Megalodesulfovibrio gigas DSM 1382 = ATCC 19364: one gene and its partners. The protein of the gene in region 2 binds, or shares a complex with, the protein of the main gene of each other region. Links are inferred from orthologs where the notes say so. Each region holds a gene or a part of one and is shown on either strand. Other genes may lie near its edges.

Evidence for each region.
Region 1: the proteins of secY (region 2) and secA are in contact, whole or in part, in a crystal structure (PDB 3DIN), measured with the Thermotoga maritima proteins. The link is inferred for Megalodesulfovibrio gigas DSM 1382 = ATCC 19364 from one-to-one orthologs. Residues at the interface, in WP_004081795.1 of Thermotoga maritima: Glu108, Gly109, Glu110, Glu111, Ala236, Glu237, Arg238, Arg239, Ile240, Thr241, Ile242, Gln243, Tyr244, Ala245, Arg246, Arg247, Val248, Thr249, Gly250, Arg251, Arg252, Val253, Tyr254, Gly256, Ala257, Ser258, Thr259, Tyr260, Leu261, Pro262; in WP_004082002.1 of Thermotoga maritima: Glu261, Ala262, Arg263, Lys300, Ala301, Arg302, Thr303, Ile304, Ile305, Leu323, Tyr324, Asp325, Pro326, Val329, Ser330, Tyr333, Ile336, Lys340, Phe345, Val349, Glu363, Phe364, Tyr374, Ser375, Gly376, Gly377, Glu393, Ile395, Thr482, Ser483.
Region 3: secY (region 2) and secG share a complex: the UniProt entries of both Escherichia coli proteins name them as parts of the sec protein translocase complex. The link is inferred for Megalodesulfovibrio gigas DSM 1382 = ATCC 19364 from one-to-one orthologs.

The regions. Positions count from the first base shown.
Region 1 is NC_022444.1:3,264,606-3,274,199, forward strand. The notes cover bases 4,527-7,614. They hold secA (preprotein translocase subunit SecA), read right to left. Parts: upstream 7,282-7,614; coding sequence 4,771-7,281; downstream 4,527-4,770. Outside these bases: DGI_RS14375 (DUF2207 domain-containing protein), read left to right, coding at 1-1,784; DGI_RS14385 (methyl-accepting chemotaxis protein), read right to left, coding at 1,988-4,195; DGI_RS18070 (DUF3096 domain-containing protein), read right to left, coding at 7,652-7,786; DGI_RS14400 ((Fe-S)-binding protein), read right to left, coding at 7,915-9,054; DGI_RS14405 (FAD-binding oxidoreductase), read right to left, coding at 9,056-9,594. UniProt on the Escherichia coli protein: Required for protein export, interacts with the SecYEG preprotein conducting channel.
Region 2 is NC_022444.1:2,965,400-2,975,922, forward strand. Bases 264-3,109 are described here. They hold secY (preprotein translocase subunit SecY), read right to left. Parts: upstream 2,422-3,109; coding sequence 1,105-2,421; downstream 264-1,104. Other genes in these bases: map (type I methionyl aminopeptidase), read right to left, coding at 344-1,108; rplO (50S ribosomal protein L15), read right to left, coding at 2,432-2,881; rpmD (50S ribosomal protein L30), read right to left, coding at 2,871-3,050; rpsE (30S ribosomal protein S5), read right to left, coding at 3,090-3,109. In the rest of the region: rpsM (30S ribosomal protein S13), read right to left, coding at 1-132; rpmJ (50S ribosomal protein L36), read right to left, coding at 145-258; more of rpsE, read right to left, coding at 3,110-3,590; rplR (50S ribosomal protein L18), read right to left, coding at 3,615-3,956; rplF (50S ribosomal protein L6), read right to left, coding at 3,965-4,504; rpsH (30S ribosomal protein S8), read right to left, coding at 4,515-4,898; DGI_RS13040 (type Z 30S ribosomal protein S14), read right to left, coding at 4,923-5,108; rplE (50S ribosomal protein L5), read right to left, coding at 5,139-5,684; rplX (50S ribosomal protein L24), read right to left, coding at 5,688-6,014; rplN (50S ribosomal protein L14), read right to left, coding at 6,024-6,392; rpsQ (30S ribosomal protein S17), read right to left, coding at 6,403-6,678; rpmC (50S ribosomal protein L29), read right to left, coding at 6,683-6,874; rplP (50S ribosomal protein L16), read right to left, coding at 6,885-7,301; rpsC (30S ribosomal protein S3), read right to left, coding at 7,301-7,942; rplV (50S ribosomal protein L22), read right to left, coding at 7,958-8,293; rpsS (30S ribosomal protein S19), read right to left, coding at 8,324-8,608; and 4 more genes. UniProt on the Escherichia coli protein: The central subunit of the protein translocation channel SecYEG. Consists of two halves formed by TMs 1-5 and 6-10.
Region 3 is NC_022444.1:357,620-368,283, forward strand. Bases 4,281-7,267 are described here. They hold secG (preprotein translocase subunit SecG), read right to left. Parts: upstream 5,991-7,267; coding sequence 5,571-5,990; downstream 4,281-5,570. Other genes in these bases: DGI_RS01560 (hypothetical protein), read right to left, coding at 4,281-5,086; tpiA (triose-phosphate isomerase), read right to left, coding at 6,032-6,781; rimI (ribosomal protein S18-alanine N-acetyltransferase), read right to left, coding at 6,735-7,267. Outside these bases: DGI_RS01535 (MBOAT family O-acyltransferase), read left to right, coding at 1-256; DGI_RS01540 (DHHW family protein), read left to right, coding at 260-1,414; DGI_RS01545 (cytochrome c3 family protein), read left to right, coding at 1,583-1,984; DGI_RS01550 (HD-GYP domain-containing protein), read left to right, coding at 1,987-3,012; tpx (thiol peroxidase), read left to right, coding at 3,143-3,652; more of DGI_RS01560, read right to left, coding at 3,914-4,280; more of rimI, read right to left, coding at 7,268-7,292; DGI_RS01585 (NUDIX hydrolase), read left to right, coding at 7,291-7,917; DGI_RS01590 (inositol monophosphatase family protein), read right to left, coding at 7,907-8,701; mreB (rod shape-determining protein), read right to left, coding at 8,728-9,753; DGI_RS01600 (GAF domain-containing protein), read right to left, coding at 9,820-10,664. UniProt on the Escherichia coli protein: Subunit of the protein translocation channel SecYEG. Overexpression of some hybrid proteins has been thought to jam the protein secretion apparatus resulting in cell death; while this may be true it also results in FtsH-mediated degradation of SecY.

The DNA of each region.
Region 1 (9,594 bases), 300 kb from region 2 along the record:
TCCAGCCGGACGCCACCGTACTGGTTCGGGAAACCATCATTGTGCAGGCCGCCGGCAACAAGATCAAACGCGGCATCTACCGCGACTTCCCCACCCTGTACACGGACCGCCTGGGCAACGCCCTGGAAGTGCCGTTCGAGTTGTACGGCATCTTTCGCGATGGCAAGGGGGAAAGCTACCACACGGAGCGCCACGGCAACGGCATACGCGTATACATCGGCAAGGAGAACGTCTTCCTTCCCCCTGGCGAGCACACGTACGAAATTACCTATGCCACCCGGTGGCAGCTCGGCTTTTTTGCCGGGTATGACGAGCTGTACTGGAACGTGACCGGCAACGGCTGGGAATTTCCCATCGATTACGCCGAAGCCCTCGTCACCCTGCCGCAAGGCGCGCCCGTGGTGCAGCAGCACGCATACACCGGCTACCAGGGCGACACCGGCGCGGCCTATGCGGCGGACACGCTGGATGACGGCCGCCTCCGCTTCGTCACCACCCGCGCCTTGGACGCCCAACAGGGCCTGACCGTGGCCGTGGCCTGGCCCAAGGGCTTTGTGGCCGAGCCCACGCAGCAGGAAAAGCTGGAGCGCTTCGTGTACGGCAATCTGGCGGCTGCGGCCGGCCTGCTGGGCGTGCTGGCGTTGTTCGCCTATTATTACATCACCTGGTCCCGCGTAGGCCGCGACCCGGAGCAGGGCACCATCTATCCGCAATACGGTCCGCCACAGGGCCTGTCCCCGGCCTCGGTGCGCACCTTGATGCGCATGGGCTCGGACAACAAGACCTTTGCCACGGCCATCGTGGGACTGGCCCAAAAGGACCGGCTGCGCATCGAAGAGGAAGGCAAGACCTTCGTCCTGGTCAAGACGGCCGGCGGCCGCCCTCCCCTCACCGCCGACGAGCAGGTCCTGTTCGACAAGCTCCTGGGCTCCCGCGCACGTCTCTCCGCCAAGCAGGAGAACCACGCGATCTTTTCCACCGCCAAAAAGGCCCTGGAAACGCGCCTGGCCCTGCAGCACGAGAAGCTACACTTTCTCAAAAATTCCAAATACCTCATCCCTGGCATCCTGCTTTCAGCCGCGGTGCTGCTGGTGGTGGCCCTCTCTGCCCGGGAACGGGCCATGGCCGGCTTCATGATGGTGTGGTTGAGCTTCTGGAGCGTGGGCGTATACTTTTTGCTGCGCACGGCAATCACGGCCTGGCTCACCCGCTCGTACGTGACGGCCTTCTTCATGTCCCTGTTCAGCATACCCTTTGTGGTGGGGGAAGTGGTGGGGCTGGGCGCCCTGGCCTATGCCACCAGCCCCCTGGCGGCCCTGTGCCTGCTGGCCATGGCCGGGCTGCATGTGCTCTTTTATGAACTGCTCAAGGCCCCCACGCCCGAAGGCCGCCAGATCATGGACGCCATTGCGGGCTACAAGCTGTTCCTGTCCGTGACGGAAGGCCCGCGGCTGGAACTGATGCAGCCCATCGCCATCACGCCTGACGTCTATGAAAAGCACTTCCCCTACGCCATGGCTTTGGATGTGGAAAAGCAATGGGGCGAGCGCTTCAGCCAGGCCATGGCCTCGGCCGGCCAGTATGACAGCGACTACCATCCCGCATGGTACCTTGGCACGCGCTTCCACAGTGTTTCCTCAGGGGATGGCTTCGCCACTTCCTTTGCCAGCGCGTTCAGCTCGGCCATTTCTTCGTCGTCCACAGCGCCGGGATCCAGCTCGGGCAGTGGCGGGGGCGGCTCCTCCGGCGGCGGGGGCGGAGGCGGCGGGGGCGGCGGATGGTGAGTCAAGGAAGCCCTTGCATCTCGGACACAACTCATCTATAAGGCAACGTTCCGTATCGGAGCGTAGCGCAGCCTGGTAGCGCACCTGCCTTGGGAGCAGGGGGTCGCACGTTCGAATCGTGTCGCTCCGACCATAAAAATCAAGCGGTTGCAGAGATTCTCTGCAACCGCTTTTTTCGTGGATGCCCGCGGTGATGCGAGCGTTCAGCGTGTTTCGTTCATCTCGTTGATGATGCCCCGGAGGTTCGCGGCCAGCCGGGCCAGTTCCGCGGTGGCCTCGCCAGACTGCCGCATGGCCGAGGCCGTCTCGCCGGCGATGTGGTTGATCTGCTCCGTGTGGCGATTCACTTCCTCGCTGGCGGCGGACTGCTCCTCGCTGGCGGCGGCGATGCCTTGCACCTCTCCCTCGGTACGGTCCACAAACCCGACGATTTCTCCCAGGGTCGTGCCCGAGGCGTCCGCCAGCTTGGTGCTTTGCATAATGGCATCCACGGTGGCGTCCGTGCCCTGGATGTTCTTGCGGGCGCTTTCCTGCACGGCCTTGATCTGCCGGCCCACTTCGTTGGTGGCCGTCATGGTTTTTTCCGCCAGCTTGCGTACTTCGTCCGCCACCACGGCAAAACCGCGACCAGCATCGCCGGCCCGGGCGGCCTCGATGGCGGCGTTGAGGGCCAGCAGGTTGGTCTGATCGGCAATGTCCGCAATGACGCCCAGAATCTGCCCGATGTCCTCGGCCTGGCGGCCCAGGTCGGTCATGTCCGTTTTCAACCCCTCGGCATGCTGCTGCACCGCGTTGATGGTTTCCACCACCCGCCGGACCATGGTTGCGCCTTCCTGGGCTCTGGCCTTTGTCTGACGGGCCAGATCCACGGCGGAGGAGGCGTTTCTGGCCACTTCCATGGAGGCCGCGTTCATCTGCTCCATGGCTGTGGCGGTCTCACCCACGCGGGCGCGCTGCTCTTCCGCGCCACGACTGGACTGCTCGATCTGCGCGGCCAGCTCCTCGGCGGCCGAAGCCACCTGATCGGACACGGCATTGGCGGCCGCCGCCGTGCGGGCCATGCGCTCGTGCTGGGCCGCAATTTCCCGCTGCTGGGCGCGAATGGCCGTGAGTTCGAACCAGACGGCCAGGGCGCCCAGCACACGGCCTTCCAGGTCGCGAATGGGCGTGGAGGTGACATCAAACACCTTTGTGCCCTTGGACGAGGAATACTCCAACTCCATCTGCAGCATGCGGCCCTCGCGCAGGGCCTTCTGGGAAAGCGTTTCCCGGGTGGCATCGTCCCAGATGAGCCGCCCGGACGGCTGCCCCAGGTACGCTTCCGGGGGGCCCGGCTTTTCCAGGGCGCGCAGCATGTGGTCATTGACAAAGGTGGTGGCGTTGTTCTTGTCGAACACGGCGCAGGGCGTCACAAATCCCTGCAACACGCCCTGGGCAAAGCTCAGACGGGTCTTCAACTCGACCACCATGGCCCGGATGTTCTGCGCCAGCCCGGCCAGCTCGAACCGGAAGTCGCCCTCCAGCACGGCAGCGTAATCGCCCTGCGCCGTGGCCCGGGTGAAGGCCTCGATGCGCTGGATGGGGGCAGCCACCAGCCGGCGGGTCAGCACGGTGACGCCCACCCCCAGCAGCAGCAATGCCGCGAAACCGATGCCCAGCAGCACGTTGCGCTGGGTATTGGCCGAGGCGGTCAACTCGTCCACATAGGCGCTGGTGCAGACCACGAAGCCGGAATTCGCATCCGTGGCAAAGCTCAGGTATTTCTCCTCGCCCTGCCACTGGTACTGCAAGATGCCGTTCTTGCGGGCCAGCATCTCCTGGACAAACCCCTGACCGGAGACGTCCTTGAGCATGAGCGCAGGGTCCGTGGCATGCGCCACCACACGGCCTGTGGCATCCAGCACGAAGCCGTAGCCGCGCTCGCCAAACTTCAGGCTGTCGATAAACTCGCTCGTAAACCGCTCCCAGCGGGGAAAGATGCCCAGACCGCCCACCACGCGGCCGCTGGCGTCTTTCAGGGCGGCCGCGGCAATGTAAATATACATGTTCGCCCCACCGCTTTTGGCGGTGATGATAGTCTTGCCCATGTAATCGCCCTGGCCGGACATGATGTGCTGGAAATAGTCACGGTCTGCCCGGCTCTGGCCGACGAGACTGACACCCTCGGCATTGACCCCGGCGCGGATGATGCCTTTCTCGTCAAACAAGATCAGGGACCACAAATCCTTGTCCGCCGCCATGGAGGTGGTCAGGCGTTGCTGGGCCGGGCCGGCATCGCCCTGCAAGGCCTCCAGCAGCGCAGGATCCCCGGCAATGCAGCGGGCCATGCTGGCCGCGTTCCTGGCATACAGGCCCAGGGCGTGTTCCGCGGCGATGGCGCTCTGGTCCAGGGCCTGCTGCTCTTGGGTCAAGGCCAGATGGTATGTTGTTTTTGTCACATAGGCCAATATGCCCACAATCGCGAGTGCGGAAACAGCTATAACGGATATTGCAATGGCAGAACCAATACTCTTCAAACGCACGGGCTTCTCCTTGGCAAGCGAACGAGTTCCTGCATTCAAGCGAAATCACAATTTTTTACCTTACCACACGACCATCGTTGCTTCAACGGTGCACCCCAGACGCCCCTACCACGCAACATCGTGAATTATTATTACATCGCCCGCACTCAAATCCTGCCTTCGTGTAAAAAATCACAAAAATGCCAGCCAAAGGACACATCGCCGCGCAATCTCCACATAATATAGGTATTTACCCCCTATACCCGCCGCCGTCTCGCGCGTCCGCCGTGTGGTGCTTTTGGCGTGCACACAAAAAAAGCCCGCCATAATGGCGGGCTTTCTGCTGCATTGGTGTGCAGTTCGGCAAAGTTTCCTTGAAAAGAGCTCTCGGGGGAAAACCTTTCTAAAGAAAGNCCTTTTGCAAAAAGGTTTCCCCTCTCGCAAAGATCTTCCTCAAGAATAAAATGCTCTCGGTGCGGAGGGGATCAGACGCCCTTGCCGCAACACTTTTTGTATTTCTGGCCGCTGCCGCAGGGGCAGGGGTCGTTGCGGCCCACCTTGGGGGCAGCGCGGCGGGCAGGCTTTTTCTTCTGCTGTTTGGTTTCGGAGCCGCCGGAGTAGTTCAGGCTGGCGGCATCGTCCTTGTGCTTGAGCTCGGTTTCGGTCACGCGCTGGAACCGCAGGCGGGTCAGGGCGCGCAGGGCATTGTCCTTGATGATATAGATCATCTCCTGGAAGATCTCGAACCCTTCGCGCTTGTATTCCTGCTTGGGATCCTTCTGCCCGTAGCCGCGCAGGCCGATGCCGTCGCGCAGGTGATCCATGTTGGAGAGGTGTTCCTTCCAGTTGCGGTCCAGGGACTCCAGCAGGAAGAAGCGCAGGATTTCCTGGTATTGGTCCGGGGCTTCCTTCCTGAGGTTCTCCAGGATTTCCTGCACGTACTCCAGGGCTTCCTCGCGGGTGGGCAGGTCTTCGGAGATGTCTGCCACGCGGGAGACGGCAAAGGACTCCTCCAGGCGGGCGCGCACGGCGTCTTCGGTTTCCCGGTCGCCCTTGCCCTGGTCCAGGACGCTGAAGATATCGTCCAGGATATCGCCCACATAGTCATGCACCAACGTTTCAACCGTCTGGGATTCCATGATTTCGCGACGCAGGGAATAGATGACCTCGCGCTGCTGGTTCATGACGTTGTCGAAGTCCAGGAGCTGCTTGCGGATGTCGAAGTTGTGGGCTTCCACGCGCTTCTGGGCGTTTTCGATGGCCCGGGAAACCATGCGGTTTTCGATGGCCTCGCCCTCTTCCATGCCCAGGCGTTCCATGAGGCCCTTGATGCGATCGGACCCGAACAGGCGCATGAGGTCGTCATCCAGGGCCAGGTAAAAGCGGGAGGAGCCGGGATCGCCCTGCCGGCCGGAGCGGCCGCGCAGCTGGTTGTCGATGCGCCGGCTTTCGTGGCGTTCCGTGCCCAGGATGTGCAGCCCGCCCAGCTCGGCCACGCCGGCCCCGAGCTTGATATCCGTACCACGGCCGGCCATGTTGGTGGCGATGGTCACCTTGCCCTGTTCCCCGGCATGGGCCACGATTTCCGCCTCGCGCTCGTGCTGCTTGGCGTTGAGCACCTCGTGGGGCACCCGGGCGCGGGCGAGCATTTGCGAGAGCATCTCGCTCTTTTCGATGGAGATGGTGCCCACCAGCACGGGCTGGCCCTTCTTGTGCAATTCCGCAATATCCTGGGCAATGGCGTTAAACTTCTCGCCCTGGCTCTTGTAGATGGCGTCCGGGTAGTCCGCGCGCACCATGGGCCGATGCGTGGGCACGGCCACCACGTCCAGATCGTAAATCTGTTTGAATTCAACCGCTTCCGTATCGGCCGTGCCGGTCATGCCGGCCAGCTTCTTGTACATGCGGAAGTAGTTCTGGAAGGTGATGGAAGCCAGCGTCTGGTTCTCGGCCTCCACTTTCACGCCTTCCTTGGCCTCCAGGGACTGGTGCAGGCCGTCGGAATAGCGCCGACCGGGCATGAGGCGGCCGGTGAACTCGTCCACGATGATCACCTGCCCGTCCTTGACGATGTAATCCACGTCGCGCTGGAACAGGTGATGCGCCTTGAGGCCCTGCAGCACATGATGCTGGAAGGTGATGTTAGCGGGATCGTACAGGTTTTCCAACTGCAACAGGCCTTCCACGCGGGCCACGCCTTCTTCCGTAAGGCCCACGGTGCGGGCCTTTTCGTCCACGGTGAAGTGCCCTTCGCGCTTGAGGGATGGAATAAGGGCGCTCACACGGGCATACAGCGCCGTGGACTGCTCTGCCGGGCCGGAAATAATGAGCGGGGTCCTGGCTTCATCGATGAGGATGGAGTCCACTTCGTCCACGATGGCATAATGCAGGCTGCGCTGGACGAGCTGTTCCTTGTAGAACTTCATGTTGTCGCGCAGGTAGTCGAAGCCGAATTCGTTGTTGGTGCCGTAGGTGACGTCTGCGCCATAGTTCTCCTGGCGCTCCTGGTCCGTGAGACCGTGGACGATGATGCCCACGCGCAGGCCCAGGAAGTTGTACAGGCGGCCCATCCATTCGGCGTCGCGCTTTGCCAGGTAGTCGTTCACCGTCACCACGTGCACGCCCTTGTTTTCCAGGGCGTTGAGCACCACGGGCAGGGTGGCCACCAAGGTTTTGCCTTCGCCGGTCTTCATTTCGGCGATGGTGCCCCGGTGCAGCACCATGCCGCCGACGAGCTGGACATCGAAATGCCGCATGTCCAGGGCGCGTGTGCCGGCCTCGCGCACCAGGGCGAACACGTCGGGCAGCAGGTCGTCCAGGGGCCTGCCGTTGGCCACTTCTTCCTTCCAGCTGACGATACGGGCGCGCAGCTCATCGTCGGACAGGGCCTGCATGGCAGGCTCAAGGTCGTTGATGCGGGCGACGAGGGGACGCAGGCGTTTGAGATAGCGATCGTTTTTGGAACCGATAATCTTGGCGACAAGACTGCCGAACATGGAATCTCCTTCAAGGGGGGGACGCGCGCGGACTGGGTGGACAGGCGCGACAAAACGACAGGGCGTGACGGCGTGCTGCTCTTCGCAATCACGTCCTGTATCGTGGCTCTATCAGAAAGGCAAATGCTTCATGCCGGGTGCAGGCAGTTGCGCCGCCCCCGCGCCAGGGGTCAGGGCAAGGTATCTTTGAAAGGATTTCTCGGGGGGAAACCTAAGATTTCTTTCCAACTTCCCCCGAACCCCCTTTCCAAAGACTTGTAGTGTGATGCAAGCCCATTTGCAAAGTGTTGGCAGGGGAGAGCGCGAGAGGGGAGAGCCTTTTGCAAAAAAGGTTCCCTCTCGCAACGTCTTTTTGCAAAAGTAAAATGCTCTACCGCAGCAGCCCCAGCACCCCCACGGCGATGAGGTATATCGCCACCACAAAATTCAGAATCTTCGGATAAATGAGAATGAGGATCCCTGCAATGAGCGCCAGTATCGGCTGCAGCTGCAAGTGCATGGGCATAATGCCTCCCGTGGTTGAGACGCCGGAGTCCATTCCCCGGCCAGCCTCTGCATAGCACATGGTGCGGGCATGCGCCAAGTCCCATTCCATTTTCACCTCACGGCTGCAGCCGTGCAGTGGAAATGGAATCAGGTCTGGATCACGTCCAGCCAGTGCGCCACCATGCCCTGTGCCGGCGCCGTGGCTGCCAGGTGCATGGTGCAGCCGGAACAGCCGGTGAGCACCTGCGTGTCCGCCTCGCCGCCGTCGGGAATCAGGCTCTCCCAGCAAGCGGCGGCCACCCGCTGGGGCAGGCCGCTGCCGCCCAGCTGCATCACGCCGCCCAGACCGCAGCAGCGGTCCGTCACCTGCCGTGTCAGCCGATCGCCCAGGGCTGCGGCCAGGAAGGGACCGTCCGGGTTGCCCTCCCGGGCATGGCAGGGCTGGTGCCAGACCACTGCCGCCGGCGCGGTGGGCTCATCGATGCAAAAGGTCGCCCGCCCCAGCAGGGACGTCAGGGGCTGGACCGACTCCCGGAACCGGGCGGCCTCGCCGGCATCCCAGCCCGCATCACCATAGGCCATGAGCCCGGCGCGGCAGGACGCGCAAAAGGTTGCCATCGTGGGCCGGCCGGCAGTGCGCCAGGCCTCCACATTGCGGCGTTGCATGTCCCGCTGCTGCGCCTCCAGGCCGGCATGGCCCAGGGTGGCGCCGCAGCAGGCGAAATTGTCGGGAATCACCACCCGGTAGCCGCTCTGCTCCAGCAGCCGGCGGGCAGTGGCGATCCATTGCGGACGCAGATGCGTGGCCGTGCAGCCGGGAAAGATGGCGACCTCCCTGCCCTGCCCCACCGGTTCCCAGTCCTGCGCGCGCAGCCACGGCGCAGGGTCCGGCGCCTGCAATCCCCTGGCCGCGGGAAGCGCTGCCGGCAGGAGGCGGGACAGACTCGCCGCCGCCGGCCAGAGCAGGCCGGCCTTGGCGATCCATTGTCCCCACAGCCAGCGCTGCCAGCCGCCATGCCCGGCCCGGATGGCCGCCACCACCTCCGGCGTGTGCAGTCCCTGCGGACACACCGTGGCGCAACGGCCGCAGCCCAGGCACATGGCGGCCAACTCCTCGGCCTGTCGGGGACGAATGGCGTCGCTGCCCTGCCGCAGGGCACGGTGCAGGACGTGGGTGGCCTTGGGCGTCAGTTCCTCGCGCTGGGTGGCCAGGAACAGGGGGCAGACGTCCAGGCAACGGCCGCAGGCGATGCATTCCTTGGGAAGATCCGCGGGCGCGTCGGGCATGTCAGTACGCCTTGCCGGGATTGAGGATGCCGTGGGGATCAAAAATTTGTTTGATCTGCCGCATCAGCCGGCGTTCCACCGCACCAAGCTGCTTGTCCACAACAGCCAGCTTGACCAAGCCGATGCCGTGCTCGCCGGAAAGGCTGCCGCCCAGGGCCATGGTAGTTTCCTGGATGGCGGCCTTGGCCCGGGCCGCGGCGTCTTCCTGTCCGGGTTCGTGCATGACCGAGACGTGCATGTTGCCGTCGCCCAGGTGCCCGGCAAAGAGCACGCGCACGCCGGCCTCCTCGCCGATGGCCTCAAAACGCGTCAGGGCCTGCAGCACCCTGCCGCGGGGCAGGGTCACATCATCGGAAAGTTTCTTGCTGCCGGCCTTGAAGGAGGCGGGATTGATGCTGCGGCGGATGTCCCACAAGGCCTCCTCCTCCCTGCCCTGGGCCAGCTCCAGGTACACCGGGCCGAAGGGCGTCACGGCGTCCTGCGCCCGGGCCAGGGACGCGGCCAGGCATTCCGGATCGCCATCCAGCCGCAACAGCAGCA
Region 2 (10,523 bases):
ACGCTTGGTCCAATCCACACCGGTGGCGTCGAGGATCTGCAACGCCGTATGCCGACCAATACCGAAAATGTAGGTCAGCGCAACGTCCATCCGCTTGGAGCGGGGCAAATCAACGCCTGCAATGCGCGCCATCGTACTATCTCCTTAGCCTTGCCGTTGTTTGTGGCGAGGGTTTTCGCAGATGATGCGCAGCACGCCCTTGCGCCGGATGACCTTGCATTTGGGACAAATTTTCTTCACCGAAGGCCGCACCTTCATGGCCTTGCTCCTTTTGCTGCGTCTCGTTGTAAACATTCGCGGCGCCCAGGGCGCCTCGTTGGCTTCCTGTCGCCCTCGCGCATTCTTATCGAACGCTCAAAATGCAGGGCCCGTCTTCGGTCACCGCCACCGAGTGCTCGAAATGCGCTGCAAGGCTGCGGTCTTTTGTGACCGCTGTCCAATTGTCATCGAGGATTTCCACCTCGCTCGATCCCATGGTGACCATGGGTTCGATGGCCAGCACCATGCCGACCTTGAGTGGCACGCCTGGCATGCCTTTGGGCACGAAATTCGGGATTTCCGGCTTTTCATGCAGCCGGCACCCGATGCCGTGCCCGACGAAGCGGCGGACCACGTCAAATCCCGCCTGGCGAACGTGCTCATGGATGGCAGCAGACACATCATACAACTGGTTGCCTGGGTGCACCATGTCGATGCCGCGCATGAGAGATTCTTCCGTCACCTGCAGCAGCCGCGTTGCAGATGCCGAAATGGCTCCCACCGGGAAGGTCCGGGCGGAATCGCCATAAAAGCCCTCATGGATCACACCCATATCCAGGCTGACGATGTCGCCTTCCTTGAGTACGCGCGAGGAAGGAAACCCGTGTACCACTTCTTCGTTCACAGAACAACATAAAGCATAGGGGAATCCGTGGTAACCCTTGAACGCGGGTTGCACATCGAACTCCTTGCACATGGCGACGGCAATGTCCTCCAGCGCCATGGTTTCCATGCCCGGCCGCACAGCCTGCCCCAACGCATCCAGGATGGTGCAGACCATGCGGTTTGCTTCCCGAAGAATGCGAATTTCTTGCTCATTCTTCAGAAAGATGCCGCGAAACTTCTTCACTGCCGTCTGCCCCGGACGCGGCCTTTCTGCATCAACCCCTCGTACTGGCGGGAGATGAGATACGATTCAATCTGTCCCATGAAGTCCATGGCCACCCCCACCACGATGAGCAGGCTGGTGCCGCCAAAATAAAACGGGACGCTGAACTGCTGGATCAGCAGCATGGGCAGTACGCAGATGGCTGAGATGTATATCGCGCCCCACAGGGTGATGCGGGTGAGCACGCGATCGATATATTCCTGCGTCTTGGAGCCGGGGCGAATGCCCGGCACAAAGCCGCCCTGGTTTTTCAGGTTCTCGGCAATATCCTTGGGATCAAAGATAATCGCCGTGTAAAAAAAGCAGAAAAAGACGATCATGGCCACAAACAGGACATTGTACAGCACGGTGTTGGGGGCAAAATAGGCCGCCATCTGCTGCAATGGCTCCCAGGTGGAGAACTGGCCGATGGTTGCCGGGAACATGAGCACGCTGGAGGCGAAAATGGGGGGAATGACGCCCGCCGTATTCACCCGCAACGGCAAATGGGTGGACTGTCCGCCCATCATGCGCCGCCCCACCATGCGTTTGGCATACTGAATGGGGATTCGCCGCTGGGCACGCTCCATAAACACAATGAAGCCCAGCACCGCCACCATCATGGCCAAAATCAACAGCAACACCAGCACATTCAGCTCCCCGGTGCGGATGAGCTGAAAGGTGTTGATGATGGCCCGGGGGAACCCGGCAACAATCCCTGAGAAAATAATCAGGGAAATACCGTTGCCAAGCCCTTTTTCCGTAATCTGCTCGCCGAGCCACATCACGAAAATGGTGCCGGCCGTCATGGTCAGCACTGTGATCAGGCGAAATGTCCAGCCAGGCTCAAGCACCACCGGGGCGCCGCCTGGGGAGGCCATGCTTTCCAGCCCCACGGCAATGCCGAAGCCCTGAAACAGGGTGATCAGCACTGTGCCGTAGCGGGTGTATTGGGTGATCTTCTTACGCCCGGCTGCGCCTTCTTCTTTTTGCAGGCGCTTGAGCTCAGGCACGGCCACCGTCAGCAACTGCATGATGATGGAGGCCGAGATATACGGCATGATCCCGAGGGCCAGGATGGACAGGTTGGAGAGTCCGCCGCCGGAAAACATGTCGAACAACCCGAACAGGGTGTTCTTCATGCTGGCGAAAAAATCCTGAAGCGCCGAGGCATCCACGCCCGGCACCGGCACGTGAATGCCGATGCGGTAGACGGCCAGCAGCCCGAAGGTCCAGAGCAGCTTCCGTTTCAGTTCAGGCAACCGGGCCAGATTCTCCACACCTGTCATAGCCATATGCGACAACCTACCCTTCCAGCGCCTTGGCGCTGCCGCCGGCGGCTTCAATCTTGGCCTTGGCCTGGGCGCTGAACCGGTGCGCTTCGATGGTCACGGCGGCGGAGAGTTCGCCTTCGCCCAGAATTTTCACCGTGGCGCCGGCCTTGCACAGCCCGGCGGCGTAGATGTCATCCAGGGTGATTTCAGCCTGACCGGCAAACGTCTCGGCCACGCGCCCCAGGTTCAGGGGCACGCACACGGTCTTGAACAGGGCGTTCTTGAAGCCGCGCTTGGGCAGACGACGCGCCAGAGGCATCTGGCCGCCTTCAAAGCCGGGGCGCTTGGGGCCGCCCGCGCGGGCATTCTGGCCCTTGTTGCCTTTGCCGGCGGTGCAGCCCCAGCCGGAGCCGGAGCCGCGACCGATGCGCTTGCGTTCCTTGCGTTCCTCGGGGAAGGGATACAGATCGTTAAGACGCATGAGATTCCACCTCCACGAGATGCACCACTCGATTGATCATGCCCCGGACGACCGGAGTGTCCTCATGGGCACGGGTATCATTGATCTTGCGAAGTCCCAGGGCCTTCAAGGTGGCGCGTTGCGCCGGCTTGCAGCCAATGGAGCTTTTTTTCAAGGTGATAGCGAGCATGACGGCGTCCTTGCTGTGCTTCAAATGGTTCTGGCCAAGCTACTTGCGGGGTGTTTCCAGGGACTTGCCGCGCAGCTTGCCCACAGTGTCCGCATCTCGCAGGGACGTAAGCCCGGCGAAAGTGGCCTTCAGGACGTTATGCGGGTTGTTGGTGCCGATAGCCTTGGTCAGGATGTCGGTGACGCCCGCTGCTTCCATCACCGCACGCACAGGGCCGCCTGCGATGATGCCCGTGCCCTTGGAGGCGGGCTTCAAAAGCACGCGTCCGGCCCCGAAGACGCCCGTGGTCTCATACGGCAGCGTCCCGTCGAGAAGAGGGATCGTCTTCATGGTCTTGCGGGCGCGTTCCGTCGCCTTACGGATGGCTTCGGGAACTTCCTGTGCCTTGCCCAAGCCGGCGCCGACCTTGCCGTTGCCGTCTCCCACCACCACCAGGGCGCTGAAGCTGAAGCGGCGGCCGCCTTTGACGACCTTGGCCACGCGGTTCAAGTAGACGATCTTCTCAATAAAACCGGATTCGTTGGTATCCTGTGCGCTCACCGTTGTGCTCCTGAATTCGCGTGCCTAAAAAACGAGGCCCGCTTCTCGGGCGCCGTCGGCCAGGGCCTTGACCCGGCCATGGTACAGATAGCCATTGCGGTCGAAGACCACATGTTCGATGCCCAGTTCTTTGGCCTTGCGAGCCACATCGCGACCCACTTCCGTCGCCACATCCTTGGTCAGGGTGGTGACTTTGATGGAAGAGGCAGCAGCGATGGTTTTGCCGGCAAGGTCGTCCACCAACTGGGCATAGATGCTTTTGTTGGAACGAAAGACAACCAGGCGGGGACGCTCGGGGGTGCCGTTGATTTTTTTGCGGATGCGCATCTTGCGCTTGAGCCGCATCTTGTTTTTGTCCATGCTCATGGCTGCACCTATTTCTTGCCGCCGGATTTGCCGGCCTTGCGACGGATGATTTCACCCGAGTATTTGACGCCTTTGCCCTTGTAAGGCTCGGGCGGACGGATGCGGCGGATGGTGGCGGCAAATTCGCCCACCGCCTGCTTATCCACGCCGGAGAGGGTCAGCTTGTTACCTTCGGCCTTGGCTTCAATGCCCTTGGGCAAATCCAGCAGCACAGGATGGGAGAATCCCAACGCGAGTTCCACAGCCTGGCCTTTCACGGCCACTTTGTAGCCCACGCCGATGACTTCCAGGGTCTTGGAAAACCCATCCTTGACGCCGAGAATGCAGTTGGCCAGCAGCGTGCGACGCAGGCCATGCTGGGCGCGCGCCAGGCGCGAATCGTCCGTACGGGTGACCATCACATTGCCGCCATCCACGGTGTATGCCACCGCAGGATGCACGGGCGTGGAGATGGTTCCCTTGGGGCCCTTGACGTCCACCGTCTTGGAGCCCACCGTCACTTCCACCCCGCCAGGGATGGGAATGGGGAGTTTGCCGATGCGGGACATGTGCGTTCTCCTACCAGACTTCGCAGAGCAGTTCGCCGCCCAGGTGCTGAGACCGTGCGACGTCGCCAGCGAGCAAGCCCTTGTTGGTGGACAGGATGCAGATGCCGAGGCCGTTCTGCACACGGGGGATCTCGGCCGCAGCCACATACACGCGACGACCCGGCGTGGAGACGCGCTTGAGGCCCGCCACCACGGGCTTGCCGCGGTGATATTTGAGAGTCACCCGCAGGGCATTGCCCTCCACGGCGAACTCGTCGATGTAGCCCTCGTCCTTGAGGATGGCCGCCACGGCCACCTTGATCTTGGAGTGAGGGATGAGCACATCCTTATGCAAGGCCTTGAAGGCATTGCGGATGCGCGTCAGCATGTCGGAAATGGGATCAGAAATGTTCATGGCGCGTTCCTTGCGAACACCAGGCTACCAGCTGGACTTGCGAACCCCGGGCAGCTCGCCAGCCAGGGCCATGTTGCGGAAGCAGATGCGGCAGATGCCGAAGCGGCGCAAAAACGCACGCGGGCGGCCGCAAATGGGGCAGCGGTTGTAGCCCCGGGACGAGAACTTGGGCTTGCGCCTGGCCTTGACTTCGAGTGACGTGCGAGACACGGGGAACTCTCCTTGCTTCTCTTGAGGGCCTTACTTCTTGAAGGGCATGCCCAAGAGGTCCAAAAGGACCTTGCCTTCCTTGTCGGAGGAGGCAGTGGTGACAATGGTGATGTTCATGCCTTTGACACCCTCCACCCGATCGATTTCGATTTCCGGGAAGATGGTGTGTTCTTTGATGCCCATGGTGAAGTTGCCGCGCCCATCGAAGCCACGGTCGTTCACGCCCCGGAAGTCGCGCACGCGCGGCAGGGCAAAATTCATGAGCTTGTCCAGAAAATCCCACATCCGGGCACCGCGAAGGGTCACGCGGCAACCGATGGCCATGCCCTCACGCAGCTTGAAAGCAGCGATGGACTTTTTGGCCCGGGTGACCACAGCCTTCTGGCTGGCGATGCGGGACAGCTCGGCGGCAGCATCGTCGATGAGTTTATGGTTCGAGGCGCCTTCGCCAAGGCCCATATTCACAGACACTTTCTCCAGCCGCGGGATCTGCATGGAAGAGGAGTAGCCGAACTCCTTGAGGAGTGCGGGAGCCACCTTTTCATGATACAGCTTTTCCAAATGACACTGGGCCATGACCTACTCCATCACTTCGTTGCACTTCTTGCAGAAGCGCACCTTTTTGCCGTCTTCCATGAGCTTGTAGCCCACGCGCGTGGGTTTGGTGCACGCGGGGCACATCAGCTGCACGTTGGAGATGTCCAGGGGCGCTTCCTTTTCAAGGATCCCGCCGGCCTGCTGCCGGTAGGGGTTGCCCTTGGTGTGGCGGCGCACCATGTTCACCTTTTCCACCAGCACGGCATCCTTTTTGCGGATGATACGCAAGATTTTGCCGATCTTGCCTTTGTCCTTGCCGGTGATGACCATCACCTTGTCTTCTTTTTTGATGCGGCACTTGGCGAGCATGGCGGACTCCTACAGCACTTCCGGGGCCAAGGATACAATTTTCATGAAGTTCTTGGCCCTGAGCTCGCGCGCCACAGGCCCGAAGATGCGGGTGCCCACGGGTTCGAGCTGGTTGTTCAAGAGCACCGCAGAGTTGGTGTCGAAACGGATGTAAGACCCGTCAGTGCGGCGCACTTCTTTCTTGGTGCGCACCACCACAGCCTTCATCACATCGCCTTTCTTCACCTTGGCATGCGGCATGGCGTCTTTGACCGATACGACAATGATGTCGCCCACGGAGGCGTACCGACGTCCGGCCCCGCCCAGCACCTTGATGCAGGCCACGCGCTTGGCGCCGGAATTGTCGGCGACATCGAGATTGGATTGAATCTGGATCATAGCGCGTTCCCTACACTGCCTTTTCGAGGACTTTCACCAGGCTCCAGCGTTTGCGCGCAGAGAGGGGACGTGATTCCACAATCTGCACCTTGTCGCCGATCTGGCATTCATTGTTGGCATCGTGCGCCATGAACTTCTTCCGGCGGCTGATGTACTTCTTGTACAAAGGATGCATCACCAGGGTGTTAACCTGCACAACAATGGTCTTGTCGCACTTGTCGCTCACCACATTGCCGACGAGCATCCGCTTGTTGCCTTGCTTCTCGGTCTGCGCCACGTCGCTCATGGCCTTACTCCTTGCCCTTTTCCTTCAGCAGGGTGAAAATACGGGCGATAGTCTTTTTCACCTGGGGGAGGCGGGCGGTATTTTCCAACTGGGCCGTGGCATGCTGGAAGCGCAGATTGAACAACTCTTCGCGAAAGCCAGCCAGCTTTCCTTGCAAATCCTCGACGGACAGACCGCGCAGTTCCTTGACATCCATGATCGTCCTCCTAGACCGCTTCTTCGCGGACGACGATGGTGGTCTTGATGGGCAGCTTGTGCGCTGCACGGGTCAGCGCCGCCTTGGCCAGCTCCAGATCCACACCCTTGATTTCATACAACACTTTGCCAGGCTTCACCGGCGCGCACCAGCCGACAGGCGCGCCTTTCCCGGAGCCTTGCCGGGTTTCCGCGGGCTTGGCCGTCACCGGCTTGTCCGGGAAGACGCGGATCCAGACCTTGCCGCCGCGCTTGATGTGGCGCATCATGGCCACACGAGCTGCTTCGATCTGCTGGTTGGAGAGCTTCCCGTGCTCCAGGGCCTTCAGGCCGATGTCGCCGAACGCCACGGAATTGCCGCGAAGAGCCATGCCGCGCAGCCGGCCTTTCTGCATCTTGCGGAATTTGACGCGTTTTGGGGAAAGCATTACTGCACCGCCTCTTGGTCAAGGATCTCACCTTTGTAGATCCACACTTTCACACCGATGACGCCATACGTGGTGTTGGCGCGTGCCACGCCGAAATCCAGATCCGCACGCAGAGTGTGCAGGGGCACGCGACCTTCACGGTACCATTCGCGGCGGGCAATTTCCGCACCGGCCAGACGACCGGAACAGGCCACACGAATGCCTTCGGCGCCAAACTTGCGAGCCAGGGACAGTGTCCGCTTCATGGCCCGGCGGAATGCCACACGGCGTTCCAGCTGCAGGGCAATGTTCTCGGCCACCAGCTGGGCATCGATTTCAGGGCGACGGATTTCGTTCACCTCAATGGCGAACTCGTGCCCGAATTTCCGCTTCAGATCGCCGCGCAGCTTTTCAATTTCCACACCCTTGCGGCCGATGACAATGCCGGGCCGGGCAGTATGGATGATGATGCGAATCTTCCCGCCTGCGCGTTCGATTTCAATCTTGGCCACTCCAGCATGATAGAGCAGCTTTTTCACGAACTTGCGGATCTGATGATCCTCGTACACGAAGGCAGGGTATTCCTTCTTGCTATACCAGCGCGACAACCAGTTCTTGTTGTAGCCGAGCCGGAACCCGTATGGATGGACTTTCTGACCCACGGCCGTCTCCTCGCCTTATTCCTGTTCCGCTACAATCACAGTGATGTGGCTGGAGCGCTTCAGAATTTTGTTCACGCGACCCATGGAGCGGGTGAGATGCCGCTTCCAGGAAGAACCTTGGTCCACGATAATTTGTTTCACCACCAGCGAGTCCACATCCACCCCGGGAAGCTGCTCGGCGTTGGCCACGGCGGAAGAGACCACCTTGGTCAGCATTTCCGCTGCCTTCTTGGGGGTGAACTTAAGGATGTTCAACGCATCCTCGACCGGTCGCCCCTGGATGTTGCGAGCCACCAGCCGCACCTTGCGGGGGCCGATGCGCATATGTTTTGCGGTCGCTTTGACTTCCATGATCCCTGCTCCCAGGCGCCAGGCGCCCTGCTACTTCTTGCCGGCCTTGGCCTTTTTGTCGGAGGCGTGGCCGTGGTAGGTTCGCGTGGGGGAAAATTCGCCCAGCTTGTGCCCAACCATGTTCTCGGTCACAAAGACCGGGATGAATTTGCGGCCGTTGTGCACCGCAAACGTGAGCCCAACCATTTCAGGCACGATGGTGGAACGGCGCGACCAGGTCTTGATGACGCGGCGATCGCCGGATTCGTTGGCCCGATCCACCTTGGCGACCAGGTGGTTGTCCACAAAGGGACCTTTGCTCAGTGACCGAGGCATGCGCTCCTCCAATACCTTCTCGACTAAAAATGATTACTTCGCGCGACGATGTTTGACGATGAGCTTGGAAGACGCCTTCTTCTTGTCGCGAGTCTTGTAGCCCTTGGTCGGCTTGCCCCATGGCGTGCAGGGGTGACGGCCGCCCGAGCTGCGACCTTCGCCGCCGCCCATGGGGTGGTCCACCGGGTTCATGGCCACGCCGCGCACTTTGGGACGCTGCCCCAGCCAACGATTGCGGCCAGCCTTACCCAGGGAGATGTTCTCGTGGTCAAGATTGCCCACCTGCCCCACAGTGGCCAGGCCATGCGCAAGCACCTTGCGAACTTCGCCGGAGGGCAGCCGCAGCAGGGCGTACTTGCCTTCCTTGGCCACCAGCTGGGCATACGTACCAGCTGCGCGGCAGAACTGACCGCCCTTGCCAGGGTGCAGCTCCACGTTGTGGATGACGGTGCCCACAGGAATTTTCTGCATGGGCAAGGCGTTGCCGGGCTTGATGTCCGCGGTTTCGCCAGCCGTCACCGTGTCGCCCTGCTTGAGGCCCAACGGCGCGAGGATGTAACGCTTCTCGCCGTCGGCGTAGTGCAGCAGGGCAATGCGGGCGCTGCGGTTAGGATCGTATTCGATGTGCGCCACCTTGGCGGGCACGTCGAACTTGGCGCGCTTGAAATCGACGATGCGGTACAAGCGTTTGTGGCCCCCACCGCGACGACGGGCAGTGATGCGACCATTGTTGTTACGGCCGGCTTTCTCAGTAAGCCCTTCCGTCAACGATTTCTCAGGACCCTGCCGGGTAATTTCGGCAAAGTCGGAAATCGTCTGGAAACGCCGGCCGGCGGAAGTGGGCTTCAAGGTACGGATAGCCATGACTAGACCCCTTCAAACAGCTCGATTTTTTCGCCCTCGGCCAGGGTCACATAGGCCTTCTTGAAGCCGGACTCCTTGCCAACCGCGCGACCGAACTTGGTACGGAGACGGGGACGCTGGCGAATCATGTTCACGGCCTCGACCTTGACTTTGAAGGCCTCTTCCACTGCCTTCCTGACCTCGATCTTGTTGGCCTTGGGATGGACAAAGAAGATCACCTGATTGGCGCTCTCCTTGGCCAGCGTGGCCTTTTCTGAGATCAAAGGCTTGAGCAGAATCTGCGTATAATTCATCACAACGTCCCTCGTATTCCTGCGCGGCGGTCAGTATCAGCGCCGCGTTACGTTCTCCGAATCCAGGTTACTCGCCCTGCCCCTCAGCCAGGAATCGCGATTCCACCAGGGAAACTGCGTCCTGCAGCAGCACCAGCTGCGGATGGACAAGGATGTCGCGAACATTCAGCCGTTCCTGGGTCACCACAGTAACCCCTGGAATATTGCGTGCCGAAAGAGCGAGATTGTTATCTTCTTTGCCCAAAACAATCAAGCATTTTTTCAGTTCCAGGGTTCCCAGGATCTGAGAAAAGTTTTTGGTTCTGATTTCAGGCAGGTCGATGGTGTTCAGCACCAGCAGGCTTTCGTCCTTCAGGCGGGCGGACAAGGCCATGCGCATGGCCAGGCCGCGCACTTTCTTGTTCACCTTGAAGTCGTACTTGCGAGGCTGGGGGCCGTGCACCACCGCACCGTGCCGCCATACCGGGGACCGGTTGGAGCCGCAACGGGCCCGCCCGGTGCCCTTCTGCCGCCAGGGCTTCTTGCCACCGCCGGAAACAAAGCTCCGGGTCTTGGTGGCATGCGTGCCGGCACGCTTGGCAGCCATCTGTGCCCGCACCACGAGATGCAGGATCTCGGGGCGCACTTCCACTTCAAAGACCTCAGGTGCCAGCGTCACTTCGCCCACGGGCGCCTTGGTCTGATCGTACACTTTCACTACAGCCATGACGCGCCTCCCTACTTGAGCTTGCGGACCATGACGATCCCGTTGCGGGGAC
Region 3 (10,664 bases), 2.6 Mb from region 2 along the record:
CGGGGGCAACGCGGCGGATCAGGTGCTCCACACCGCCTCGCAGTATCTGCATGGCGAGCTCATCGGTGCGCTTGTTCTGGGCGCATTGTTCGCCACGCCGGTTGCCAATGTGCAGTTCCGCCGGCTCTGCCAGCTCGGCCAGACCCGTCTTGCACCGCAAGTGATCGCCTTTGCCATGCTGACCGGCGTGTTCCTGCTCTCGGTGCTGCAGGCGGCGGTTTCCACGTACAACCCCTTCATCTACTTCCGGTTTTAAACGATGCAGTCCCAGCACGTCACCCCGCTCTCCCCGCTTGCCCGGCATATGCAATGGGCGCTGACGGCCATGTTTCTTCTGGCGCTGCTCGCGCCCAGCATAATGCAATTCAGCGGGGTGGAGCTGCACCGAAGCGACTTCGAGCTGCGGCTGAAAGCCGAATTGCCGGCCTTTCCGCAGACCATGCGCGACCTGTCGCGACTGCCCAAACAGTTCGACCGCTGGTACAGCGACCACTTTGGCCTGCGCGCCACCATGATCCGGGCCTACGTGCTGGCCAAATACCACCTGCTGGGGGCCATCCAGGTAAATAAGGTGGTCTTCGGACGCGATGGCTGGCTGTTTTTCACCGACGCAGATCCCACCATTGACCCCATCGCCTCATATAGGGGAACCACCCTATTGACCCAGGCAGAATTGGCGGAAATTACCGTCAATCTCAATGCCTGGGACGAATGGTGCCGTGCCCGCGGCATTGTGTTCGCCCTGCTCATTGCGCCCAACAAGTCTATGATTTTTCCAGAGAAGTTGCCGCCGGGCCTTGGCCCGGTGCCCCGGCCCAACCGGCTGGCCATCTTCATGGAACACATGCGCCAGCACGCCACCCCCCTGGTGGTGGACCCGACGCCCCGACTGTTGGCGCACAAACAGGAACGCATCTACTACAAGACCGACTCTCACTGGACCAGTCTGGGCGCCATGTACGCCACGCAACTGCTGCAGGAACAGATGGCCCCCCGTCTGACGGCAGCCGGCAAGGATGGCATCTGGGCTCCGCTGCAGCTCTCGGACTACACCGTGACGGAAATCCCCCGCAATGGCGGCGACCTGGCGCATATGGTCATCCTGGCTGACGATGTGCAGGATGTGAACATGCAGTTGACTCCGCTGCACGATCGCAACGCCACGGCTGTTGCTGCCGGTGTGCAGCGGCCTCGCGTTGTGCTCTACGGCGATTCCTTCTCTGTGTTCCTGCCGGAGTTTTTGGCACAGGATTTTGATATCATCACCACTCCCCAGAACCAAAGCCTTGATCCCGCATTCATAGAGAAGCAGCAACCCTCATTGCTGATTATGGAAATTGTGGAACGCAAGCTGCCCAAGCTCATCGACCGCACCCGCAGCATCCGGTTTCTCCCCCAAATTCAAGCGCCATAGGCCTCGCCCACCGGCGCCCTGAGGGCACTGTTTTAGCCTGCTTAGGGCCTTTTGCGCCAACTATCCCGCAGATTTCCCGCCGCAGCCCCCCGGCGTTGATTGCCTTTATCTCGCAGCGCGTGTATAGGTTGGATGTCCCGTTACTATCTTCGCTCAGGATGGTGGATTATGCCGAATGCGCTGCCGGCTTGCCTCGTACTCAGCGTGGTGCTGCTGGCCGCTGCTGTGGGAGCTGTGGCGGCTCCCCAATCCCCCAGTTCGCCCCTGACCCTGCGATACCTGAAAAAAGAGGTGGTTTTCCCTCATGCCGCCCATGGCGCGCTGGAGTGCCGTACGTGTCATCACCCATGGGATGGGGAAAACCCCATGCCCAAATGTTCCGAAGCCGGGTGCCACGATGTGTTCGACGCCAAAGACAAATCCGAAAAATCGTTTTACAAGATCGTGCATGGTCCCGGTGCGGCTGCTGCACCAAGCTGCCTTGCCTGCCACAAGGACACGGCAGCAAAAAACCCGGAACGCAAAAAGGTCCTGACCGGCTGTGCCGGCAGTGCCTGCCATCCGAGTTGACCATGGCACATCCACAACCAATCGCCAAACTGCAGGCACCCGCGCGCATGGTGAAGGACCAGCAATACGACGAAGTTTCGGTGGTAGAAATATCTCCGCATGCCATCCTGCCTCAAACCACTGGCGGGTTCTCCGTCATGCTGCGCCACCAGGACAGGCTGCTGCTGTATTGCCGCCGTGGCGAACAGTTCACCCCTGCGCATCGGGACCGGCTTGCCGCCATGGGCATTCACCGGCTTTACATCCACGCCCACGAAAAGAAGTTCTACGAGGAATACCTTCACCGCAACCTGCCGAAAATGCTGGATGACGACGGCATTCCCGTGGACGATCGCGCCCTGCTCTGGGGTCAGTCCGCCGCAGGGCTGGTCAAGGATATTTATCAGGAACGCCTCTCGCGCTCCCTGGCCGGGAAACGCTTTGCCCGGGTGGAGCACATGGTGCAAAGCTCGACGGACTTCATCAGAAATCCTGATGCCTTGAAAAATATTGCCTCCTATGTCTCCCGCGGGTACTCCGAGTACCACCACAGCCTGGGCGTGATGGTCCTGGCCCTGAGTCTGGCGCAGACCTACGAACACTTCGACGACGAGACCCTCACCGGCCTGGGCCTGGGCGCCATCTTTCATGACATCGGCAAAATCCGGCTGCCCCAGTTCATTTTTGCCAAAAAGCCCTCCGAGCGCACCCCGCAGGAGATGGCCATGGCCTGCAGCCACCCCACCCTGGGCGTGGTGGTGGCCGGATCCCTGCCCCTGCACCAGCTCACCATCCAGTGCATCCTGTTTCATCACGAGATGGAAAACGGGCAGGGTTACCCTTCCGGCATCTGCGGTGCAGACATCCCCCTGCCGGTCAAGATCCTTTCCCTGTGCAACGTCTACGAGAACCTCACCCGCGCCACAGCCGAAGGCCCCGCCAAGACCCCCTTTGAGGCCCTGAGCTGGCTCAAGGAACGCCGCGACCGCTTTGACGTGGACGTCATCCGCCGGCTGATCATGGTCCTCTCCAAGGCCGATCTCGCCTGACAGCCTTTCTTTCGCAGCAGTGCAGGCGGCACTGGAAAAAAAATCCGCCACAGGCTATGCTCCCGTCCAGGCCCCGCCCTGGTGCGGCGGGGTCTTCCACAGGATCCCATCCGTATAAGGAGCATGACCCATGCAAGAGTTTCCCGGCGGCGTCACCTTTCTCGGCAATCCCCTCACCCTGGTGGGCACCCCGGTAACCGTGGGCATGAATGCCCCGGACTTCACCGTGCTCGACAACGACCTCAGCCCCGTGACGCTGGCCTCCCTTGCCGGCAAAGCCTTCATCCTCTCCACCGTGCCGTCCCTGGACACCCCCGTGTGCGACATGGAAACCCGCCGCTTCAATCAGGAAGCGGGCGGCCTGGGCGACATGCCCGTGCTCACCGTGTCCATGGACCTGCCCTTTGCCCAGAAGCGCTGGTGCGCCGCGGCGGGCATTGCCCAGGTGAAGACCCTCTCCGACCACCGCGACGCCTCCCTGGGCCTGGCTTATGGCCTGCTCATCAAGGAACTGCGGCTGCTGGCCCGGGCCGTGCTGGTGGTGAACGCCGCGGGCGTCATCACGTATTATGAACTGGTGAAGGAAGTGACCCAGGAACCGGACTACGCCGCCGCCCTGGCCGCCGCCAAAGCGCTGTAACACACGGACGCCTTGGCGTCCCCGGCGTGACAGAACGCGACGGGGCGCGACAGGACGCGACGGGGCCCACAGTCCCCTTGAAAAAGGCCCGCGCGAGGGAGGAACCCTTTTGAAAAAGGCTCTCCCCTCGCGCGCGCTTCCGTTCCAACACGTTGCGAGTGGCTGTGAATCACAATCAACGTCTTTGGAAAGGGGGACCGGGGGAAGAACCGTGCTTCAAAACGGTTTTCCCCCGAGCATTCCTTTCAAGGATACCGTGCCCTATTGCACCGCGCGGGCAGCCGCAGCAAGCCCCAGCTGCGATGCGGAAAACGCCGCCTTCCCCGGCCAGGCCGCCAGCACCGGCGCAAAGGCGCGCTCCAGCACGTCGGCAGCCACAGCGTTGCCAGCCACCGTCCAATGCGAATTGGTGCCCAGATACAGCGTCTCGCCGGCGGCCGCCCGTTGCTGCAGGGCGGATTGCAGATCAAGCACCACGTCGGGATCCAGCCCCTCGGCGGCAGCCAGTTGACGCACCAGGACCGCAGGCAGGTCCGGGTCCAGTTGCTGGCCGGCAAACTCCGGCGCCTGCTGCACTTCCTGCAGCCAGTGCGGATCATGCCAGAAATGCGGCGGGCTCACCAGAATGCGCACCACCCGGCCCTGGCGGGCTTCCTCGGCCAGGAATCGCATGGCCTCCCGACACCAGGCCAGGGAGGGCTGAAACTCCTCGTGCAACGCCGGCGCATACCGCCTGGCGGCAATGAGCATGACCATGCGGTAGGTTTCGGCATCCATCTCGCCGATGAGGACAGGATCATAGTCAGACGGCGCATCCATGACCTTCGGCGGCTGGATGGTGCCAGACTTCACGAACGCCGCCAGATAATCCATGAACCGCAAGAGATGCGTGCGCGGAATGTGCGTCCCCAGGCCCACCTGGACATTGAGCCGCTCCCGAACCGCCGTCGAGAGGGGCACATCCCGTGCCTCGTGGAAGTCGTTGCCGGCATAAATGTTGAGGACCACCGCATCGTGTTCTAGCAGCGGCGACCAGTGCCGGCCCTGCTTGAGGTACTCGGGAAACGAGACGCTCGGCACGCCGAGATTGATCACCTCCACCGAGCGGGCCCCCTGCGGACGGGAGGCCACCGTCTCGTTGAGAGCCGCTTCCAGCATGGCCGCGTAGGTGTTTTCCGACGTGGTGACGGAGTGGGCAAAGGAATCGCCCAGGCTCAGGATGCGGAAGGTCTCCGCCGTCTTGTTGCGGGGCACCGGCTGACCGTGATGATGATACCCCAGCTCCTGGAGGTTGAACGGCCCCGGCAGGTCCTCAAGATTGTGGATCAGGTGGTGCGATTCATACCACCGAAATGCCAGGTCCAGCGCGGCCACCGCCAGGCATGCACCAACAACCACGCATGCGCTGGGGAAAAGCACTTTGGCAATTTTCATGCGACCTCGGCCCAGAAGGGCGAAAAGATGGCCGGCACGCTGCCCCAACGTCTGGGGGGCATGCCTACCCGTTGCAAAAAGGGCTGAATGCGCCAGCGGCGCGCCAGATGAGAACCATCCGACCGAAACGCGACGCGCGCGTCAGGGAGTCAGCCCTGGAACAGGCCAGGGGGCGCTGCTTCAAGGCTTGCATACTCGACTCGGCGCAAAGCGCCAAGGCAGCATCTGGTAAAATAGCGTAATACTCCGTGTGCGTCATGGCGAAAACCGGCCACAAACATATGCCAGACGCCTTCGGCCCGCGACAGCAGGCAGGCATGCCGCGCAACGTGCGGGAGAGGCCATACAAAAAGCCGCCTGCAGCAGTTGCAGGCGGCTTTTTGAAAGATGGTGCCGAAGAGGAGACTCGAACTCCTACGGACAGGTGTCCACTACCCCCTCAAGATAGCGTGTCTACCAATTCCACCACTTCGGCACTCGTCAACTACTGTGTCTGGTTGGACGCAGCAGCCGGAGGCATGGGAGCTGGCGCAGCGGCTTCGGAGCTTTCCTTGACGGAGAAGTCCGGTGCAGCGCCTTTTTCTTCAATGAGCAGGCCGGCGGGAGGCATGGTCGCGTTTTCAGGCGCACCCTGCGTGCTGACGATGGCGGCATCCATCACGCTGCCGTCGTCATTGCGGCCGGATTTATTCAAATAATTGTAACCGAGGGAGGTTGTCAAGAAAATTGCTGCGGCCATGGCGGTAATTTTCACCAACAACCCGCCCGCGCCGGAGCCGCCGAACAGGGAGCTGGACCCGCCGCCAAAGATCACGCCCATGCCTTCCTTGCCAGACTGCAAGAGCACCAGGACGATAAGCACCAGGCAGGCGATGATATGCAGTGTGAGGACCAAGGTTTCCATCAATATGTCCGTGTCATGGGGTGAGGCCTTGCGGTGCGGGCTCAGGCCAGCACAATTCGGCTGAAGCTTTCCGCCTGCAAAGAGGCACCTCCTACCAATACGCCGTCCACGTTGTCAAGAGAAATTATCTCGGCGGTGTTCTCCGGCTTGACGCTGCCACCATACAGAATGCGCAACTCGCTTCCAGTAGCCAGCAATTGTTGCAGTTGGCGGCGCACTGTGGCGTGGGCGTCCAGGATTTCCGCCGGGCCGGCCACCTTGCCGGTACCGATGGCCCAGACCGGTTCATAGGCGATGGCCAAATTGGCGACAGCAACGTCCTTGGGCACGCCGGCCAGGCCGGTTTCCAGCTGTCGGGCGAGCACGGCGGCCAGTTGGCCGGCTTCGCGTTCCTGCAGGGTTTCCCCGATGCACAGCACCACATGCAACCCCTGCTCCAGGGCAAAGGCTGTTTTGCGCCCCACGAGCTCGTCGGATTCACCCAGAACGTGCCGGCGTTCGGAGTGGCCGGTCAGCGCCCAGGTGGCGCCGGCATCCTTGAGCATGGCCGGGGAGATTTCGCCTGTGAAGGCCCCTTCGGCAGCCGGGTACACATCCTGCCCGCCCACGGCATAGCCGTCGGCGTCGCCAATGCCGGCGCTCACGCACTCAATGGCTGTAAACGGTGGGAAAACAAGAACTTCCCTGTCCGCAGGCGGCATGCCCACGGCCAGCATGAGCGCGGCGATGGTCATGGCCGCTTCTTCACGGGTTTTGTACATCTTCCAGTTTGCCGCCATCAGCTTTTTCATGGATTCCTCGATGGTCGTTGCATGTGGAATGACCGTCCGCACCGTGCAGCGCGCGGACAAGCACCAGGGCGTCCTCGCCGGTATCCGGGTAGTAGCCCTTGCGCACGCCGACCTGGACAAAGCCCATGCCGTCGTACAGTGCCCGGGCGGCCGTGTTGGTGACGCGCACCTCCAGCACCACCTGTTCTATGCCCATTTGCTGGCCAATACGCAAGACGAAGGCCAGCAGGCGCCGGCCCAGACCGCGACGCCGCCAGTCCGGGGCGGTGGCCAGGTTGAGGATTTCCATCTCATCCCCGGCGTGGTAAAAGGAGCAGTACGCAACCAGCACGTCGCCATGGCTGGCCCCCACCACCCGCACCCGGGAGTCTTCCAGCAACTGGGCGTATTGGGCTTCGCTCCAGGGGCAGGCAAAGCAGATGCGCTCCAGCGCGGCCAACTGGAGCACGTCTGTCGGGCCCAGACGTTCTAGCGTCAATGCAACAGATTCCAGATCAGGAAGTGCTTCCATGGAACATTCCCTTGCTGCCGGCCCTGCCGGCGTCTTGCCTGCAATGATCGCTTCGGGCGCGCCCGCAGCCTGGCTGGCCCGCAACCCCGGCGCCGAGCTGGTGGAGGTGGTGGATCTCCGCAACAGGCCCCTGGCCGTCATGCCGTTGCCGGTGGTGCATGCCCAGCAGCTCTTTCACCGCAGCGTGCTGGTGCTGGTGTACAACCCGCAGGGCAAGCTCTATCTGCAGCAGCGCAGCCGGACCAAAGCCGTGTACCCAAGCCGGTGGGACGTCTCCGCCAGCGGGCACGTGCAGGCCGGCGAAAGCCTGGAGGACGCCGCCCGGCGCGAGCTGTTCGAGGAGCTGGACATCCAGGCGGAGCGGCTGATGGGCAGGCTGCAGGTGCCGGCCACGCCGCTGACCGGCTACGAATTCGTCACCGTCTTCACCGTCGGCCGGGTGCATGCCGTGCCGCGCCCCAATCCTGCCGAGCTGGACGGCGGCATGTTTGTGGATGCGGACGAAATGGACTACCTCATCCGGGACTATGTGGACGTCCTCACGCCCGGGCTGGTGCATCTGCACGAGCGTGGCCAGCTTTTTCCTGGCAGCCAGAACGCCGCGGGCCTGCTCCTCACGCCCTGAGCTGGTCCAGCATGGCCTGGTGCACGCGGCCATTGGTGGCCAGGATGGAGGGCGAATCCAGGGAATACGCGGTATCCTCAAGGATGGGCGATACCGTGCCGCCGGCTTCTTCCACCAGCAGCCAGCCCGCGGCCACATCCCAGGGTTTGAGGCCCAGTTCATAGAAGGCCTCGTAGTGTCCGGCAGCCACATAGGCCAGATCCAGCGAGGCGGCCCCGTAGCGGCGCAGTCCCCGGGTGGCGGCCAGCATGCGTTGGATCCAGGCGGCAATGCGGGCGGCCAGGGCCGGGTCGTCGGCCGAGGCATAGGGGAAGCCCGTGCAAACCAGGGAATCCTGCAGTTGCCGCGCTGCCGAGACGGCCATGGGCGCCCCGTTTCGGAAGGCCCCGCCGCCGCGCACGGCGTGAAACATGTCGTCCAGCATGGGATTGTACACTGCAGCCAGATCCACGCCTGTTCCTGTCCACAATCCCACAGATACCGCCACAAAGGGCAGCCGGTGGGCAAAATTGGTGGTGCCGTCCAGGGGATCGATCACCCAGCAGGGCCCGGCCAGCAGGGCGGCGCGGTCCAGGTCTTCGGCGCTTTCCTCAGCCAGAAAGGCGGCCCCGGGATACACCTGCGCCAGGGAGACCTTGAGGGCGGCCTCCACGGCCAGATCCGTCTCGGTCACCAGGTCGATGCGTCCCTTGTGCTGCACGGTGCTGGGCGTGCGCCACGCCTCGCGGATGAGCGCACCGGCCTGGCGCACACTGTCCAGAAGTCCGGACGTCAGGGACTGCATGGAAGACTCCGAAGCCAGCATGGACATCAGTTGATGTACACGTTTTTGTAGCGCTGCATGTCTTCCAGGGAACGGCCTGTGCCGCGGACCACGGTGGTCAGGGGGTCGTCATCCACATTCACGCGAATGTTGGTGTTGCGCTGGATGAGCTGATCCAGGCCCTTGAGCAGCGCCCCACCCCCGGCCAGAAGAATGCCGTTGCGGGCCACGTCCACCACCAGCTCGGGCGGGGTCTTTTCCAGAGCCTTGCGCACGGCGCGCACGATGGTCTTGACCGGCTCCTGCAAGGCCTGCCGGATCTCCTCGTCTGTGGAGACCACGGACTTGGGGCCGCCGCCAATCACGTCCTTGCCGGGCACGTTCATCTTGAGCGGCTCGGGCAGCGGGTAGGCAGAGCCGATGCCGATTTTCACCGCCTCGGCCATGTTTTCGCTGATGAACAGCTGGTGTCGTTCCTGAAAAAAGCGCTGCACCGTGGCGTTCATCCAGTCTCCGGCCGCGCGCACGCTTTCTGCGTAGGCAATGGCCCCCATGGAGATGACCGCCACCTCCGAGGTGCCGCCGCCGATATCCACCACCATGGTGCCCGTGGGCTCATGGATGGGACACCCCGCGCCGATGGCCGCGGCCATGGGCTCCTCGATCATCAGGACTTCCCGCGCCCCGGCATCCAGCCCGGATTCGATGACGGCACGCTTTTCCACCGCCGTGATGCCTGTGGGCACGCAGATGACCATGCGCGGTTTGACGAACTTGAGCCCGGTGATGACCTTGTGGATGAAGTACGAGATCATGGCTTTGGTGACGTCAAAATCCGCAATCACCCCATCCTTCATGGGCCGGACAGTGACGATGTTGCCCGGCGTGCGGCCCACGAGTTCCTTGGCGGACGCCCCCACGGCGATGATGCGGTTGCTGGGGGTCTCGTACGCCACCACCGACGGCTCGTTCAACACGATGCCTTGCTTGGGGGTATAGAGCAACGTATTGGCCGTGCCGAGGTCCATGGCCAGATCCTTGCCCAAAAATCCCAGCAGTCTGTTGAAAAACATACACGCTCCAGGGCGAATTCGTGTCCCGCGCGGACGCCCGCGCCGCAAGGGTGACGTCTGTGAGAATCAGGAAAACAGGTTCGCCTGGGCAATGGCCCGGGGGGCCTCCTGCAGGCGGTGTTTGAGATACAAGTTTTCCAGAAAAAGCGCCAGTTGATCGGCCACCATTTGCAGAAAGGACTTCATGGCCGCATCAATGACCACCGGCTCAGGATGCGCCAACCCCAATACTCCCCGGGCAATGCGGTGCACCACCAGGGGCAGGCACACGGCGCTTTTGACCGGCGGTGTCTTGATCTTCTTGCCGAACAACGGGGAGAGCTGCACCGTGGCCTCATGCTCCCCCGTGAAAAAGCTGACGTTGTTCTTGAACACCCAGCCCACCAGCCCCATGCCAAAATCAAACGATTCCATCTCCTTGCCCGGCGGCAGCAAGGGTTTGGTGGTTCCTTCCAGCGTGTAATGCGCGCCGGTGGAGTCCCGCACGGCCAGGAACACATGCTCGAATCCGGTGGTCTGGGAAAGCAGGGCCAGCGTCTGCTGCAGGAAGTCCGGCCAGCGGCTCAGCTGGCGGCGCAGGGCCTGAATCTGCTGCAGGCACTGGTAGTAGCGATTGTCGCAGACTGTGGCGTCGCTTTCCTCAAACTGATGCAGCAAGGACTGCACATGGTCCGTGAACAGATGCAGGATTTTCTGGTCCTTCTCGCTGAAGCAGTGGGAGCGCTTGGAGTCCACGCATACCACGCCCTCGGCCTGGCGCAAGGGGCAGCCCATAAAAGCACGGATGAGCTGGCGCTCTTCTTCGTCGTAGTATTCGATCTTGCCCTTTTTCTTGACCAGATCGTTCACCAGCAGCGGCTGATTGTTCCGAACCACCCAGCCAGCCAGACCGCGCCCAGGGGCAACCATCG